Regions from separate parts of the Gottfriedia sp. NPDC056225 genome, predicted to be linked through region 2. Evidence: predicted binding sites of a transcription regulator. Region 2 holds the regulator's gene; the other holds the start of a gene.

Region 1 (9,115 bases), on a different contig from region 2:
TGATTTAGGAGCGACTCCGTTCCAAACATTTTTATATGTTACACTTCCATTGACTATGAATGGAATTTTTGCAGGTAGTATTTTAGTATTTGTTGCATCATTTGGTATGTTTGTCGTTTCAGATGTAATGGGTGGTTCGAAAGTTGCGTTAATAGGTAATGTTATTCAAAACCAATTCTTAGCAGCAAGAAACTGGCCATTTGGGTCTGCACTTTCAATTTTCTTAGTTTTAACGTCAATTGGTTTAATTGGACTTTACTATTTAGCGACTAAAAATATTGGTGCTCAAAGAAGTAGAGGTGAGAAATAAATGAAAAAACCGATACTTATTGGATTTTCCACAATTGTATTAATCTGTTTATATTTACCTATTTTGATTTTAATACTATTTTCGTTTAATAAATCAAAGATTAATGCTCAGTGGTCTGGATTTACGTTTGACTGGTATTTAAATCTATTTAAGAATCCACAAGTTGTTGATGCTTTAATGAATAGTTTAACGATCGCAATTGTAACGACGATCCTTTCTACAATTTTAGGTACGATTTGTGCTTTAGCATTACATAAGCATAAATATAAATTTTCGAGTTTTATTAGTGGACTAGTTTACTTACCAATCGTAGTTCCTGATATTTTGATGGGACTTTCTTTACTAATCCTTTTTACAAATTTCCATATCGAATTAGGTAGTATCACAATTATTATTGCACATGTCACTTTTTGTATTTCATATGTAATTATTCTTTTAGCAGCTAGACTTTCAGGTATGTCTTCTGATTTAGAGGATGCTGCAAGTGACCTAGGTGCAACACCATGGCAAACATTTAGATTTGTTACATTACCGGCACTTATGCCAGGAATCATTGCATCTGCACTTTTATGTTTTACATTAAGTATTGATGATTTTGTTATTAGCTTTTTTGTTTCAGGACCAAGTTCAACTACACTACCAATTTATATATATGGAATGGTTAAAAAAGGTGTAACACCTGAAATAAATGCAATTTCAACCATTTTAATCGTTACAATTATATTCCTAATGGTTGTTTCTGAAGTATATCGTACAAAAGGAATCAATAATAAAACAGAGAAAAAATCTTATATAGTTTAAGATTAAAGGAGGTAGTCAGTAGGCATTATGAATAAATTTAAAAAAGTTGCTTCACTAATGGTTTCTTTAGGTTTAGTAAGTTTGCTATTATCTGCCTGTTCAACAGGAAAAAAAGAATTAAATATTTATAGCTGGGCAGATAATTTTGACGAAAAGGTTTTGGAATCATTTGAAAAGAAATATGATGTTAAAATTAATTATCAAGTGTTTGCTAGTAATGAAGAGCTATATGCAAAATTAAAAGCTGGTGGTTCAGATTATGATGTAATTCAGCCTTCAGACTACATGGTTAAACTGATGATTAATCAGAAAATGTTAGCTAAGTTAGATAAAAATAAAATGCCAAACTTAAAAAATATTTCTCCAGAATATACGAATCAAGAGTTTGACCCAAAAGGTGAGTATTCAGTTGTTTATACTGGAGGACTAACAGGGATTGCTTATAATCCAAAATATGTGAAAGAAAACATCGATAGCTGGGATGATCTTTGGAACCCTAAATACAAGGGTCACGTTACTTTATTAGATGATAATAGAGAAGTATTTGGAATGGGATTAATTAAAAATGGTTTTTCAAATAGTTCCACAAATAAAGATGAACTTCAAACAGCATATAATAATTTAAAAACTTTAACACCTAATTTATTAGCATTTGACACAGATACAGTAAAACAAAAATTTATTACAGAAGATGCATGGATTGGCCAAGTATGGTCAGGTGATGCTGCTTATATTCAAAAAGAACTTAAAGATGTAAAATGGGTTGTACCAAAAGAAGGCTCATCAAGATGGGCAGATACATTGGCAATCCCGAAAGATGCAAAACAAAAGGATTTAGCAGAAAAATTTATTAATTATATGTATGATCCAAAAGTAAGTGCAAAAAATTATGAATCAATTGGATATGCAGATCCAAATAGTAAATCAGGACCTTATCATTCTGAAGAATATAAACAAAATCCTTATATAAATGTTACAAAACAAGAAACAGATGCAACTAGTTGGATTAAAGATGTTGGAAAACAGACAGAATTATATGATAAGTATTGGACTGAATTGAAAACGGGAAAATAATATTCACTTTCCTTTAAAAAGTTATTCTTATATCAAACAAAAAAAGGTTATCTCACTTGAGATAGCCTTTTTAGTTTGAAGTTAATTTGTTTAATAATAGATGGAATTGATCTCTTTCATCTTTTGATAGCTTTTCGAATAATGTAAGCCAAAGCTCTTGTCGAATGTTGAACATGTCCTCAATTATTTGTTTTCCTTCATCTGTGAGTTCAAGCCAAGTCACTCTGCGATCTCGGATATCTCTTTTACGAGTAAGTAGATGATTACTTACCAATTTATTTACAGCGGTTGTTATTGAACCTGAAGAAAGACCCATTTGTTTTCCAAGGTCTGAAGCTGAAAGTTTTTGATTTTTATATATTAAATACAATAGTAAGTATTTTGGTGGAGTTAAGGGGTTTTTAACTTCCTCATCTGTTTTTTGCCAGTTTTTTCGAACTCGAATCATTAAGCTAGTTAAATCATCAATCAGAAGTTTATCGTTTTCAGCTAACAAGGCAATATCCACCTCCTAAATTATGATAAAAAGATGATATTAATGTGGCTATTGTATGTATAATTTATCAATTTTCTTAAGTATTATCAAGAATACTTGATTAAACGTTGGTATTTTTTATTTTTGTCAAGTTTTGGTTGTATAGTTTCTATAGTGTTTTGTAAATAGTATGATAAAAGACAACATTGGTAGGGGTGAAGTACAATGTTTAAGTATTTTAAGTTTAAAATAAATGATACTGTTCAATTTGTAAAGAACGATGGCCATTTCTATCGAGTTATTGGATACAGGATCGAAAAAAGTATTTATTTAAATGATGAGTACAGCAGCATTATTTACGAACTCTTACGAGAATTTGATGGTCTACAAGTTGACGCCGAAGAAGAAGAATTAGTAAGTGTATCAAACTTCGATGAGTTTTACGGATCAATGTTTGAGAAATTAGGTACATTTACAATTAAGTTTGCTAAAAAACAAGAGGAAGTAAATAAGACAAGCATTGAAGAAGGCTCATCTGTGGACGAACTATTAGATAAATATAATGACTACCGAAGACTGGCAATCCTTTTTAAAGATTGTCTTTATGATTTAGCTGCTGAAAATGTTTTAAATGAACTCGTTGACTACTCAGAATCAAAAAAAGATTACACGCATTAAGCGTGTAATCTTTTTTCATTCGTTTTAATTGCAACGGATTTATTTTGAACTTTACCTTCATATACTAATTCAGTTACTTTTGCACAAATAGCGACTGAGAGTATTGTATAACCTACTTCATTCCATGAAAGATAACTAAGAGAACAAAGTAGAATCACAGCATCAAATATAAAATATACTTTACCTATTGAAATTTTTGATTTTTTGCTCATTATAATTGTTATTAAGTCATCTCCACCAGTTGCTCCACCACTTCTAAGAATTAGCCCTAATCCAAGTCCAGCGAAAATTCCACCTAATATAGCGGGAATCCATAAATGATTTCCAAAATGAAATGTAAAATGTGATGTTTTTTCTATTATAGAATAAAACACTGAAAATGAAATTGCGCCGAGTGTTGTATTAATTAATAATTTTTTACCTAAATACAATCCTGCCAATAAGATAATCGGAATATCAAGAATTAATGTTGTAATTGAAGGGGATATATTAAACGAATTTTTGACTAATAAAGCAATGCCAATAAATCCACCCTCAGCAAGATTGTTTTGATAATGAAAATGGTAAAGTGTAGTGGCTAAAATAAATGAACCAATTAAAATCATTAAGGTCTCACCCAAACGATTGTTACTCATTGTTATTTCCTCTTTTCGTAGTTAGTAGTTAAAAAGTAAAGTTATAAAACTAACTACGTACATATAGAGCTCGTAGTTAGTTTTTTGTCTTTCTAACTACAAAGCTATATATCATTGAAGAAATAACATAATCGCCTGTCAACCATAGTTTCGCCTACCTTCAGTTTTATTTTTAGAGTTCTTTTGGTTCTCTAAATTAAAACCGCTAAGTGTAGGATAAATCTTTACGTTGCCAAATGCTCCTTCGAGCAATCATGGTTACACGTCCTTTTTGCCAGTTTTGTTAGAAAAATCTAACAGTTGAAAAATAAGTTCAAATGAACTTACTCTTAATTTTATCATATGCGAAATTATTTGAAAAAAGAAAAGAATTAACAAAAATCTACAAAGAATGAATCCAGAGATAGGATAAAAAACGAAAAAAATGAAAAATCCAAATAAAAACACAAGAAATTGTGAAATATTTCACAAAATAGACATAGCATTTTCAATGAAAACGATATATATTATATTTGTAAACGACAATGTGAAATATTTCACAATTTAAATTGATAAATGGGACGTATTAAATCCTAATTGGATATAATTGTCCATCATCAGAGGAGGAGAGCCAAATGGCTGTTCAAGAAAAAATTGTAAATGAAATTAGTAGCGCTTCTGAAATGGTAAATGAATTAGTAGTAAAAGGACAAAAAGCATTAAAGGAATTTGAAAGTTTTAATCAAGATCAAATCAATGAAATCGTACATTCGATGGTTCTAGCTGGTTTGGATCAACATATGCCACTAGCAAAAATGGCAGTTGAGGAAACAGGCCGTGGAGTTTATGAGGATAAAATAATTAAAAATATTTTTGCAACAGAATATATATGGAATTCAATAAAAGATAATAAAACGGTTGGAATCATAAGTGAAGATCAGCAAACAGGAATAACTGAAATAGCAGAGCCTGTTGGTGTAATTGCAGGTGTAACTCCAACAACTAATCCAACATCAACAACATTATTTAAAGCAATAATTGCAATTAAAACTAGAAATCCAATTATTTTTGCATTCCATCCTTCAGCACAAAACTGTAGTAGAGAAGCAGCAAAAATAGTACGTGATGCTGCAGTTAAAGCTGGAGCACCAGAGAACTGTGTGCAATGGATTGAAGTGCCCTCTATAGAAGCAACAAAATGTTTAATGAATCATGTAGGAGTAGCTCTTGTATTAGCAACTGGAGGAGCGGGTATGGTTAAATCAGCCTATAGTACAGGAAAGCCCGCTTTAGGTGTTGGACCAGGAAATGTACCTTGCTATATTGAAAAATCTGCTGAAATCAAATGTGCAGTTAATGATCTAATTCTCTCAAAAACATTTGATAATGGAATGATTTGTGCATCTGAACAAGCAGTAATTGTTGATGAAGAAATTTATGATGAGGTAAACGCCGAATTAGAAGCAAATAATTGTTATTTTGCAACAATAGAAGATAAAAAGAAATTAGAAAAGCTAGTGATTAACGAGGCAACTTGTGCTGTTAATGGGGACATTGTCGGTAAATCAGCTTATGAAATTGCGAAATTAGCTGGAGTAAGTGTTCCGGTGGATACAAAAATTTTAATCGTAGAATGTGACAATGTAGGTGCAAATGAACCTTTAACAAGAGAAAAACTAAGTCCAGTTTTAGCAATAATAAAAGTAAATGACAAAGAAGAAGGCTTTAAACGATGTGAAGAAATGTTAGAGCTTGGTGGATTAGGACATTCTGCAGTTATTCACAGTAGTAATGAAGAAATTCAAAAAGAATTTGGATTAAGAATGAAAGCATGTCGTGTAATATCAAATGCTCCTTCAGCTCATGGTGGAATTGGTGATTTATATAATGCATTTATTCCTTCATTGACACTAGGATGTGGATCGCACGGTAAGAACTCTGTATCAACAAACGTAACTACAGTTCATCTATTAAATATAAAAAAATTAGGAAGAAGAAATATGAATATGCAATGGGTCAAGCTACCACCAAAAATTTACTTTGAAAAATATTCAACTCAGTATTTAGAAAAAATGCCAAATGTCAAAAAAGCATTTATTGTAACTGACGAAGCAATGGTCAAACTTGGTTATGTTGATGTGATTAAATATTATTTAGAAAAAAGACAAGAAAATATTCAAATTGAAATCTTTTCAGATGTAGAACCAGATCCTTCAGATGTTACTGTAATGAAGGGTGCAGACAGAATGAGGGCATTTGAACCAGATACAATCATTGCGTTTGGTGGCGGTTCAGCAATGGATGCTGCTAAGGGGATGTGGATGTATTTTGAATATCCAGAAACTACTTTAGAAGGGCCTAAGCAAAAGTTCTTAGACATTCGAAAAAGAGCTTATAAATATCCAAAATTAGGTCGAAAAGCTCAGTTTGTTGCGATTCCAACTACTTCAGGTACTGGCTCAGAAGTAACGCCTTTTGCTGTAATTACAGATAAAGCAAATAATATTAAATATCCTCTAGCGGATTATGAGTTAACACCAGATGTTGCAATTATTGACCCTCAGTTTGTGTCAACAGTTCCTAAAAGCATTACTGCAGATACAGGAATGGATGTATTAACACATGCTATAGAGGCTTATGTAAGTGTATTAGCGAATGATTATACAGATGGACTTGCTTTACAAGCGATCAAATTAGTATTTAAATATTTACCTAGAGCTTATAAAGATGGAAATGATTCTGAAGCACGTGAAAAAATGCATAATGCATCAGCAATAGCGGGAATGGCATTTGCAAATGCATTTTTAGGAATTAACCATAGCTTGGCTCATAAAATCGGTGCGGAATTCCATATTCCACATGGCAGAGCAAATGCGATCTTAATGCCACACGTAATAGGATATAATGCCAAAAAACCAACTAAATTTACTGCTTTCCCTAAATATAAGCATTTTATTGCAGATGAACGCTATGCAGAAATTGCACGCTTTTTAGGACTTCCGGCTACGACAACAGAACAAGGCGTTGAGAGTCTAATCTCAGCAGTCATTAAGTTATCGAAGGAATTAAATATAAATATGAGTATCGAATCACAAGGTGTATCTGAAAAAGAATTTAAAGAAAAAGTAGCATATTTAGCTGATCGTGCTTTCGAAGACCAATGCACAACTGCAAATCCAAAACTACCTCTAGTAAAGGAATTAGAAGAAGTTTATATGAATGCTTTTAAAGGCTGTTAAATAATTAGTAAATGTAGGGGCACCTGAAAGGGTGCTCCTTTTTTGACTAATCTTATTTTGGTATAATAGCCATATTGAAAGTGGTGATTAGTAATGGAAATTATGAATCAAAATCCTTGGTTTAAGGTTGAAATAAGTAAAGTGCATGAGAATCAAACCGTAGAATCGTATTTGAAAAGTGCATGGCAATTTCCAAAGAAGTTGCTTCATGAATTAAGGATGGCAAAAGGCTGTATGATAAATGGAGAAGCTAAGCCTTGGAATATGGTACTAAAGAGTGGTGACCTTGTTGAAATCCGATTGTTTATAGAAGAAGATTATGGTGTTATTCCACAAGAGCAATCAATCGATATTTGCTTTGAAGATGAACATTTATTGGTGGTAAATAAACCGTATGGAATGGACACACATCCAAATGAAAAAGGACAATTAAACACATTAGCAAATGGTGTAGCCTTTCATTTTCAAAATAAAGGCTTGAAAACTAAAGTTCGACATATCCATCGTCTTGATAAAGACACTACTGGTGGAGTCGTATTCGCTAAACATGCCTTGAGTAGTGCAATTCTAGATTCAATGTTAAGTCAGCGGAAAATAAAACGTACATATACAGCAATTGTTGAAGGAAACGTCAAATTACCAAATGGAACAATTAATGAGGCCATTGGAAGAGACAGACATCATCCTACAAGAAGAAGAGTTTCACCTAAAGGTGATAAAGCCATTACGCATTATAAAAAAATTAAGTATATTTCAAAGCTAAATGTAACGGTTTTAGAATGTCTTTTAGATACAGGAAGAACACATCAAATCCGTGTTCATTTAAGTTTTTTAGGTTATCCATTAGTAGGAGATCAATTATATGGTGGAAAACAAAAAATATTAAATCGTCAAGGACTACACGCAAGCAATGTGTCGTTAAAGCATCCTTTTACAGATGAAATAGTATCAATATCTATTCCATTTCCTAAGGACATACAGCAAATAATTAACGAAAAGTGAGATGAATTAAATGTTATTAGAAGTAATTGCAACTACTGTAAAAGATGCGATAGACGCAGAAAAGTTTGGTGCAAATCGAATCGAACTAGTTACCGGAATAAAAGAGGGTGGTTTAACACCGAGTTATGCTACGATTAAGCAAGTCACACAAAATGTATCAATTCCCGTTCATGTTATGATTCGCCCACATAGTCGATCTTTTATTTATGATTCATATGATCAAGAAGTCATCCTAAATGATATTGAAGTATGTAAAGAACTTGGAGCTACAGGGATTGTTTTTGGAGCTTTAACTGAAGAAAATTTAATAGATGAGGTACTTTTAAAGAAGGTAACAGCTCGTGTGAAAAATATGAATTTTACGTTTCATCGCGCGATTGATGATTCAGATCATATTCTAGAGGCCATTAATACATTAATGCAATATCCAGAGATTACACATGTTTTAACTTCAGGCGGTGTTGATAGTGCAATTGATGGAAAAGAAACGATTAAAAAAATGGTCGAACTTACAAAAAATTCGAATATAAAAATTTTAGCGGGAAGCGGCCTATCAATTGAAAATATTTCAGATTTCATCGAATATACGAATGTGGAAGAAATTCATTTTGGTTCAGGGGTTCGAAAAAATAATTCTGCAATTGATGTAATTGATTCATCTTCAATGGAAAATTTGTTAAAAAAGTTTGTACGTTAATAAGTTTTTGAATAAAATTAAATTATTTTTGTATAATAAAAAAGTAGTCCGATTTACGGACTACTTTTAAAAACTATATACTAATTATTATTTACCGATGAATTGTTGAGTCCAAGCATTTGATCTTGAATCATAACCAACACCAATTTGAGTTAAGTTAGGATTTAAGATATTTGCACGGTGACCAGCACTGTTCATCCAAGCAGTAACTACTTCTTCAGGAGT
Region 2 (9,115 bases):
CCTAGTGATCCCCTTTAAAGTAGAAAGTATTAGTCACTTTTACAACTTAAAGGGGCTTTTTTATATCAGTCTATTTAAATAAAAGCCAAAGTATAAATATCCAAAATGGTATAGAAAATAAAAGACCAAAAAGGCAACCTCTAAATAAACCAATATTCATCTAAATCATCCTTAAAATTATTTAATAGAGTGTACTCTATCAACAATATATTTCTACTTGTATTAAGTTTAAATATACATATTTGTACAATATTTAGTCAATAATACCTTAGTTTTATTTACATTACCTTTTTTTCCTAATTTATTAGGATTATTTCCGCCCATGTACGCCTAAAATTAAGACCATAGCATTATCTAAAAATAAAAAACCTTTTAAGTACCAGGTTTTTTACTTTATTTTAGTATGTCATCTATATAGTTAACCACGAAGTGTAGTCTATTATTAATTACATTTACCAAAGGAGAGAGTATGACGATGTTACTTTAAATATTAAATACCGCCTTTAAGAGTGATTCTGATTACCGCCATAATAATTGCTCCTATTATTAAACGTATAGTCCAACTAGTGTTACTTTCAATTCTCTCAATTTTTTGTTCAACTTTTCTAAATTGTACTTTCTGCAACGGCTAAACGTTCCTTGATATCTGCAATTTTTTCCTGTAATTCCTTAATTTCGTCTATCTTATCCCCTCATTTCTATTAGCTTGTCCTCTACTTAATATATTCTGAATTTACTATATTGGTTAATGGAAAATAGTAGGAAGGTAATATAAATTAAAAGTATTTTTATCATTGAGGTTCAATATGGTATAAAGTAAGCTTTAAACTTTATTATCTTTTTTTTCTTTCAAATTAAAAAACCACTTCCATTTAGGAAGTGGTTATTTTAATTGATATTGTAACAGCATCACAAAAATGTGAGGCGACTTATTACATCATGCCGCCCATGCCGCCCATACCCATGTCAGGCATTGCTGGAGCATTTTTCTCAGGGATGTCAGCTACTACTGCTTCAGTTGTTAAGAACATAGCTGAAACAGATGCTGCGTTTTGAAGTGCAGAACGTGTAACTTTAGTTGGGTCAACGATTCCTTCTTCAATCATGTTTACCCATTGTCCGTTAGCAGCATTGAAACCAACGCCAACTTCCGCACCTTTTAATTTTTCAATGATTACTGATCCTTCTAGACCAGCGTTTGTAGCGATTTGACGAACTGGAGATTCAAGTGCACGTAATACGATGTTGATACCAGTCGCAATGTCACCTTCTGCTTCAATTGCAGCTACTTTATTGTATACGCTCATTAATGCAGTACCACCACCAGCTACAATACCTTCTTCAACTGCAGCACGTGTAGAGTTTAATGCATCTTCAATACGTAATTTGCGTTCTTTTAATTCAGTTTCAGTTGCAGCACCAACTTTGATTACTGCTACACCGCCAGCTAATTTAGCTAAACGCTCTTGTAATTTTTCGCGATCGAATTCAGAAGTAGTTTCTTCTAATTGAGCACGGATTACACCGATACGTTGTTGGATCGATGCTGTTTCACCAGCACCTTCAACGATTGTAGTGTTTTCTTTTGTTACTACAACTTTTGAAGCGCGACCTAATTGAGTGATGTTAGTTGTTTTAAGATCTAATCCTAATTCTTCTGTAATCACTTCACCGCCAGTTAAGATTGCGATGTCTTCTAACATTGCTTTACGACGGTCACCAAAGCCAGGAGCTTTAACAGTAACTGCGTTGAATGTACCACGTAATTTGTTTACGATGATTGTTGCTTGTGCTTCACCTTCAACATCTTCAGCAATGATTAATAGTGGCTTACCTTGTTGAACAACTTGTTCAAGTACCGGTAAGATTTCTTGAATATTTGTTACTTTTTTATCTGTAATTAAGATATATGGGTTTTCTAATTCAGCAACCATTTTCTCTGAATTTGTAACCATGTATGGTGAAGAGTATCCGCGGTCAAATTGCATACCTTCTACTACTTCTAATTCAGTTGTGAAGCCTTTAGATTCTTCAAGTGTAATAACACCGTCGTTACCAACGCGCTCCATTGCTTCAGCGATTAATTGTCCAACTTCTGGATCTGCTGAAGAAATTGCAGCAACTTGAGCGATTGACTCTTTACCTTCAATTGGTTTAGAGATTGTTTTTAATTCTTCAATTGCTACAGCAACTGCTTTTTCGATACCTTTACGGATACCCATTGGGTTTGCACCAGCAGTTACGTTTTTAAGACCTTCACGAATCATAGCTTGCGCTAAAACTGTCGCAGTAGTTGTACCGTCCCCAGCAATCTCGTTCGTTTTGCTAGCAACTTCTGCAACTAATTTTGCACCCATGTTTTCGAATGCATCTTCTAATTCGATTTCTTTTGCGATAGTAACACCATCATTTGTAATTAATGGAGAACCGAATTTTTTCTCAAGAACTACGTTACGTCCTTTTGGTCCTAATGTTACTTTTACAGCATCAGCTAAAGCGTCTACACCACGTAACATTGCGCGACGAGCTTCTTCACCAAATCTAATGTCCTTAGCCATTGAAATGACCTCCTTATAATTTAAAAAATTTATTTTTTAATTTAAGTATTTTATTTTATTAACCTATGATTGCAAGAATATCGTTTTCACGAAGTACTAGGTATTCAGTACCACCGTACTTAACTTCTGTACCTGAGTATTTAGAGAAGATAATGCGGTCACCTACAGATACTTCTAAAGCAATGCGCTCACCATTTTCAAGTACACGTCCAGTACCTACTGCAACAACTTTGCCTTCTTGTGGCTTTTCTTGTGCACTACCTGGTAACACGATACCGCTAGCAGTTTTTTCTTCAGACTCAACAAGCTCAATTACAACACGATCACCTAATGGCTTTAACATGTGTAATACCTCCTCAATAATCAAATCATTATTTTTTAGCACTCATTAATATTGAGTGCTAACACAATTAATAGTTTAAATAATATTAAAAAATTTTGCAAGTCTGAAGCAGGCACTTTTCTTGTCGAAATATATTAAGTTTTATCTTTACAATTAAATGTAAAATAAAAAACGAAAATTTCTTTTAAGAAACTAAAGAAACGAGTAAAATAATGTACATGTTGTTATCAACCTTTGGGTTATGAAAAATATCAACACAAAGGAGCTATCTTATTGAAAACTAGAGATTTATTGATTATCTTAACTTATGCTGTTATTCAATATTCGGCGGCATTTGGGGTTCCCTATTTATTAAATAGTAATTTATACGCTGGAGTGGAAAAGAAAACGGCTTCTCTTGAAGCGGTGGCCTTATGGAGTTGTATTAGCTTCATAACTGGTTTAATTATTATACTGATTTTATTACATAAGCCCATTTTTGAAGGAATGAAGAATTTTAAGCATAACTATCGTACAATATTAAATTGGGTAATTTTAGGTTACTTCATTACGATGGCAACTCAAATTGTGTGTAATATCATTTTAATTTATGTATTCAATTTACATACAGGCTCCGAAAATACTCAAAATATCTTAAATATCGCTAAACTGAATCCTGCATTTATTATTATACCAAGTCTAGTAGCACCGATATTAGAAGAGATAATTTTCCGCCGAATCATTTTCAAAAGACTTTATAATCGCTTACCATTTATTATTTCTGCTGGGATTAGTTCAGCAATATTTTCGTTTATGCATGGCGACTTACCATTCTTTTTATCTTACTTCCTAATTGGTTTCGTATTTTGTTATTTATACAAACGTACAAATTCAATTATCGTTCCAATTTTAACACACATGTTAATGAACACATTTGTAGTTTTTCAGCAGTTAAATTTACATTAAAGAAACCCCCAATAATTTGGGGGTTTTTAAATTAATCTAAATTTATTGTTGTAAAAAATATGCCAATGTTTGTAGTTCAACCGCTAGGTCTATATGATGAATACGAATATGTTCTGGTACACTAATTCGAGCAGGAGTAAAATTTAAGATTCCTCTTATATTTTTTCCATTTAATCGATCTGCAATTGATTGAGCTACAGGTGCAGGTACAGTTAAAATAACGATTTGAATATCATCATTCATTACGTCTTCTAAATTATCTAAATTATAAACAGGTACTCCACCAATTTCAGTTCCAATCTTATTTGGATCAATATCAAATGCCATTTCAATTTTAGTATTATTATTTTTTATAAAATTATAGTGTAAGAATGCAGTTCCTAAATTACCTACACCAATTAATGCAACTTTCATCACTTCATGTTGGTTAAGCGCTTTCGAGAAAAAAGTTAATAAGTAATTTACGTTATATCCATATCCTTTTTTTCCAAGTGCTCCAAAATAAGAAAAATCTCTTCTAATCGTAGCGGAATCTACCTTTACTGCTTCACTTAACTCTGCTGAAGAAACTCTTTGTTTACCTGATAAAGACAAATTCTTTATAAAACGGTAATATAAAGGTAGACGTTTAGCAGTAGCTTGTGGAATTTTAATTTGTTCCGAGTCCATTTTTTAATCCCCCACTTACTGTAATTCTTTTTACTATGGTGTGTAATTTAGCTTTACTTTAGTTATAAAGTACTTGTTCTAATGTAAAATATACACTATATTTAAGAATTTTGACAGTCTACAGTTACTCAGATAAAAAATTTTGCAATGAGGTGTTATCCATGATTCTTTTACAAGTAAATAATGTCTCAAAGTATTTTGGTAGTGACATTATTCTTTCAAATATAAAATTAGAAGTTCAAACGAATGATCGAGTTGCGATTGTTGGTCGTAATGGTGCTGGAAAATCTACATTACTCAAAATAATTGCTGGTGAATTGTCTTACGACGGAGGCGAGATAAATAAGCCTAAGGACGTTACTGTAGGCTACCTAGCCCAAAATACTGGATTACAAAGTGATCAAACGATATGGGAAGAATATTATTCTGTTTTTAATCATTTAGTTGAGATGCAGGAAAATATGAGAAAATTAGAAGTAAAAATGACTCAAGAAGAAGTCTATTCTAATCAGTCTGTTTATGACAAGATTATGAATGAATATGATCATCTTCAATATACATTCAAAGAAAACGGCGGTTATCAGTTTGAAGCAGATATTCGTTCAATTATTAGTGGCTTAGGTTTCAGTAATGAAGATTACGAAACAAAAATTTCTTCGTTAAGCGGTGGGCAAAAGACAAGACTTGCTTTAGGTAAATTATTATTAACAAAGCCTGATTTATTAATACTGGATGAGCCTACAAATCACTTGGATATTGATACACTTAGTTGGTTAGAGCGTTATTTACAATCTTATCCTGGTGCGGTATTAATTGTATCACACGATCGATATTTCCTTGATCAAGTTGTAAATATTGTTTATGAAATATCTAATCGTAGGCATCAACGTTTTGTTGGTAACTATAGTAAATATCTTGATTTAAAAGCTGCTCAATATGAACAAGAGCTTAAGCAGTTCGAAAAACAACAAGAAGAAATCTCTAAGCTTGAAGATTTTGTACAACGTAATATTGCACGTGCCTCAACTACAAAAAGAGCACAAAGTCGTAGAAAACAACTTGACAGAATGGTTCGATTAGACAAGCCACTTGGAGAAGATTCTTCAGCTAATTTTTCATTTGCAATTGAAAAACAAAGTGGAAATGACGTCCTTTCTGTACAAGATTTATTTATTGGATATAACCGCATCCCTACAATTGATCACACAATGAAGTTTGTATTGAACCGAGGAGATAGTGTTGCATTAGTCGGGCCAAATGGTGTTGGAAAGTCGACATTACTTAAGACGATTATTGGTGATTTAAATAAATTACAAGGAACAATTGATTTTGGTGCAAATGTTTCGGTCGGTTACTATGACCAGGAGCAAGCTAAGCTTACATCTAATAAAAGAGTATTAGATGAACTTTGGGATGATTATCCATTAAAGCCTGAACAAGAAATTCGAACAATATTAGGGAATTTTTTATTTTCTGGCGATGATGTGACTAAAATCGTTACCTCTTTAAGCGGTGGAGAAAAAGCAAGATTAGCATTAGCAAAACTTATGATGAAAAAAGCTAATTTTCTAATTCTTGATGAGCCTACCAACCATTTGGATTTAGATAGTAAAGAAGTTTTAGAAAATGCTTTATTAGATTATCCTGGGACTATTTTGTTTGTATCACATGATCGTTATTTTATGAACAGATTATCCACAAAAACTTTCGAACTAGCAAAAGAAGGATTATCAATTTATCTAGGTGATTATGACTATTACCAATTTAAGAAAAACGAAGCATATGAGAAAGAACAAGCTGAAAAAGAAGTTATGTTAACACAAGTTAAACAATCATCTCAACCAGTTTCCGATTATCAACAAGACAAAGAATTAAAGAAAAAACTTCGTCAAACTCAGCGTCGTATTGAGGAGATTGAAAGCAATATCTCGCAATTTGAGCTTGATATAGAAACAATCGAACTAGAACTATGCAAACCAGAAGTTTACGGTGACTTTCAATTAGTACAGGAATTAACAAGTAAGAAAAATGATTTAGAAGCTAAGTTAATAGACCTAATGGAAGAATGGGAAAACTTACAAGAGTAATGATTAAACGGATATGCTGATCGCTATCCGTTTTTTCTTATCTACATTTTTATCCACATATCATTTGCTACAATTTAGCTTTTACACAGGTTTATACACATTATCCACAGAAAACCAGCAATGTTATACACATTTTTGTGCACATAGTTTAATAAGTTTTTAACAAAGAAAAAGTACTTATCCACATTTTATTAAAAAAATTGTGAATAAGTACTTTTTACATATTCTCTAAATCTAAGCCAGGGTTCCCGTTTAGTGCCAAATTACCTAGTTTCCCTTGCTTTAATCTGATAAAAGCAGCTGCGCCGATCATCGCTGCATTATCCGTACAAAGTGATAATGGTGGTATAATTAATTCTATATCATTTAAGTCATTCATCTCATTTTGTAATGAAGCTCTTAATCCTTTATTAGCTGCTACTCCACCTGCTAATAAAACTTGTTTTACATCATATTCTTTTGCAGCTTTAATCGTTTTTGAAACAATTACTTCAATTACACTTGCTTGGAAGCTGGCCGCTACATCAGCTGGCGATACTTCCTCACCTCTTTGTTCAGCATTGTGCATATAATTAATAACTGCTGACTTTAAACCACTAAAGCTAAAATCATAACTACCTTCTTCTAACCAAGCTCTAGGAAATGGAATATTTGCAGTTCCTTCTTGTGCTAGACGGTCGATATGTGGACCACCTGGATAAGGCAATTTAAGCGTTCTAGCAACCTTATCATAGGCCTCTCCTGCCGCATCGTCTCGTGTTTCTCCTATTACTTCAAAAACGCCATCTTCCTTCATATAAACAAGCTCTGTATGCCCACCAGAAACTACTAAAGCTAATAGTGGATATAGTAAAGGCTGTACTAATTGATTGGCATATATATGACCTGCAATGTGGTGAACACCTATTAGAGGTAATCCATGAGCAAAGGCAATTGCTTTTGCAGCATTTACTCCAATTAGTAATGCACCTACTAGTCCTGGACCTTCTGTAACTGCAATGGCAGCTAAATCCTCATAGTTAATCTGTGCTTGCTCCATTGCTTCTTCAATTACCACAGTTATTTGCTCAACATGTAAACGTGAAGCAACTTCAGGTACTACTCCACCAAAACGTTTGTGTATATCGATCTGTGTTGCTACTACATTACTTAGAATTTCATTTCCATTTTTAATAATAGCTGCTGAGGTTTCATCACAACTTGTCTCTATAGCCAGTATTAAACAATTTTCATTCATCATTTCAAATTCACCCACATCACTAATGCATCCTCAAAATTATCTGTATAATAGCTTTTTCGAATCCCACCGTCTTGGAATCCTAGCTTACGATACAGTCCCATTGCTACATGATTCGATACCCTTACTTCTAATGTTAATGTTTCTGCTCCAAGGTTTTTAGCAGTTTCCATTACTGCTCGAAGTAACTTTTCACCTAGACTCTTCCCTCTATAGTCCGGTAAAATAGCTATATTTGTAATATGTCCCTCATCAATGACTACCCATAATCCACAATATCCAATTATCTTCTCATCAACTTGAGCAACTAAATAGTTCGCAAATTGATTTGAATATAGTTCATTATAAAATGCATCATATGTCCATGGTGTTGGGAACGATTTTTTTTCAATTTCCACTATTTGCTCTAAATCTTCTTCTTTCATTTTCCGAAAAGCAACCGATGAGATCATAATATCCTCCTACTTTTCTTGGCTAGCTAGCCAATTAGCTTCTGCTTCTGATAATCTTAAATATTCTGGTGAAAAATTGTGTACTGATTCTTCACTTTCTTCTAAACTACATGTAAACAGTTCACTTGGTCTCTGATTATTCATACTAGCATTCACAAAAACAGCCTGATCTTTTAAGTGCTCTATAATAAATTCTTTATGTAATGATACATCATTACCAATAAATAAAATTTGTTCATTATATGATTTAAGTTTTTCAACCCATAAACTGCGATCAATATTACAGTCCTCTAAAACACTATTAGTAGGTTCCCCTCTGAAATCATAAAGACCAGTAAATAATAAATTACGCCTTGCATCAAAAATAGGACAAACTAACCCATTAAAAAATCGCCCATTCGCAGCTAGTACTTTCAGACTTGAAACGCCTATAATCGGAATATTTAAGGTGAAGGCCAATGTTTTTGCTACTGTTACACCAATGCGCACTCCAGTGTAAGAGCCTGGTCCTTTTGCGACAACTATTTTAGATAGTTCCTTAGGTTTTATATTGCATTCTTCCATTAATGTATTAATGGCTGGCATTAATCGGACAGAATGATTTTTATTTATAAATGTTATCGTTTCTCCAATAACAGATTGGTCCTTAATTAGACTAATCCCCATAACATTTGTAGAAGTATCAATTGCTAAAACGGTCATTATTAATTAGCTCCTTACAAATAAATTCATACTTTGCTCCATTTGGAATAAAAGTAATCATTCTACCATTTTCTTCATGAGTTATTATGATTTTTAAGAATTCATTTGGTAAGTAATCTTCA

Evidence for each region. Region 2 encodes Rex, which represses fermentation and respiration genes when NADH is low (regulators of the CRP and FNR family bind a similar motif). Its sites were predicted from a motif close to TTGTGAAATATTTCACAA; they were not measured.
Region 1: the regulator Rex is predicted to act here: its motif matches at 4,427-4,444, upstream of adhE (bifunctional acetaldehyde-CoA/alcohol dehydrogenase).

What each region holds. Positions count from the first base shown of each region.
Region 1 is NZ_JBHJTJ010000009.1:40,106-49,220, reverse strand. Features, by position in the region: gene ACFCYN_RS08645 (ABC transporter permease) at 1-310, shown strand, start outside; gene ACFCYN_RS08640 (ABC transporter permease) at 311-1,111, shown strand; gene ACFCYN_RS08635 (polyamine ABC transporter substrate-binding protein) at 1,139-2,185, shown strand; gene ACFCYN_RS08630 (MarR family winged helix-turn-helix transcriptional regulator) at 2,256-2,681, opposite strand; partial or broken gene ACFCYN_RS08625 (histidinol dehydrogenase) at 2,886-3,084, shown strand; gene ACFCYN_RS08620 (YitT family protein) at 3,335-3,943, opposite strand; gene adhE (bifunctional acetaldehyde-CoA/alcohol dehydrogenase) at 4,588-7,191, shown strand; gene ACFCYN_RS08610 (RluA family pseudouridine synthase) at 7,285-8,193, shown strand; gene ACFCYN_RS08605 (copper homeostasis protein CutC) at 8,204-8,890, shown strand; gene ACFCYN_RS08600 (CAP domain-containing protein) at 8,978-9,115, opposite strand, start outside.
Region 2 is NZ_JBHJTJ010000066.1:670-9,784, reverse strand. Features, by position in the region: gene groL (chaperonin GroEL) at 933-2,558, opposite strand; gene groES (co-chaperone GroES) at 2,617-2,901, opposite strand; gene ACFCYN_RS23030 (CPBP family intramembrane glutamic endopeptidase) at 3,175-3,846, shown strand; gene ACFCYN_RS23025 (redox-sensing transcriptional repressor Rex) at 3,889-4,515, opposite strand; gene ACFCYN_RS23020 (ABC-F family ATP-binding cassette domain-containing protein) at 4,677-6,602, shown strand; gene tsaD (tRNA (adenosine(37)-N6)-threonylcarbamoyltransferase complex transferase subunit TsaD) at 6,820-7,839, opposite strand; gene rimI (ribosomal protein S18-alanine N-acetyltransferase) at 7,839-8,291, opposite strand; gene tsaB (tRNA (adenosine(37)-N6)-threonylcarbamoyltransferase complex dimerization subunit type 1 TsaB) at 8,301-8,993, opposite strand; gene tsaE (tRNA (adenosine(37)-N6)-threonylcarbamoyltransferase complex ATPase subunit type 1 TsaE) at 8,974-9,115, opposite strand, start outside.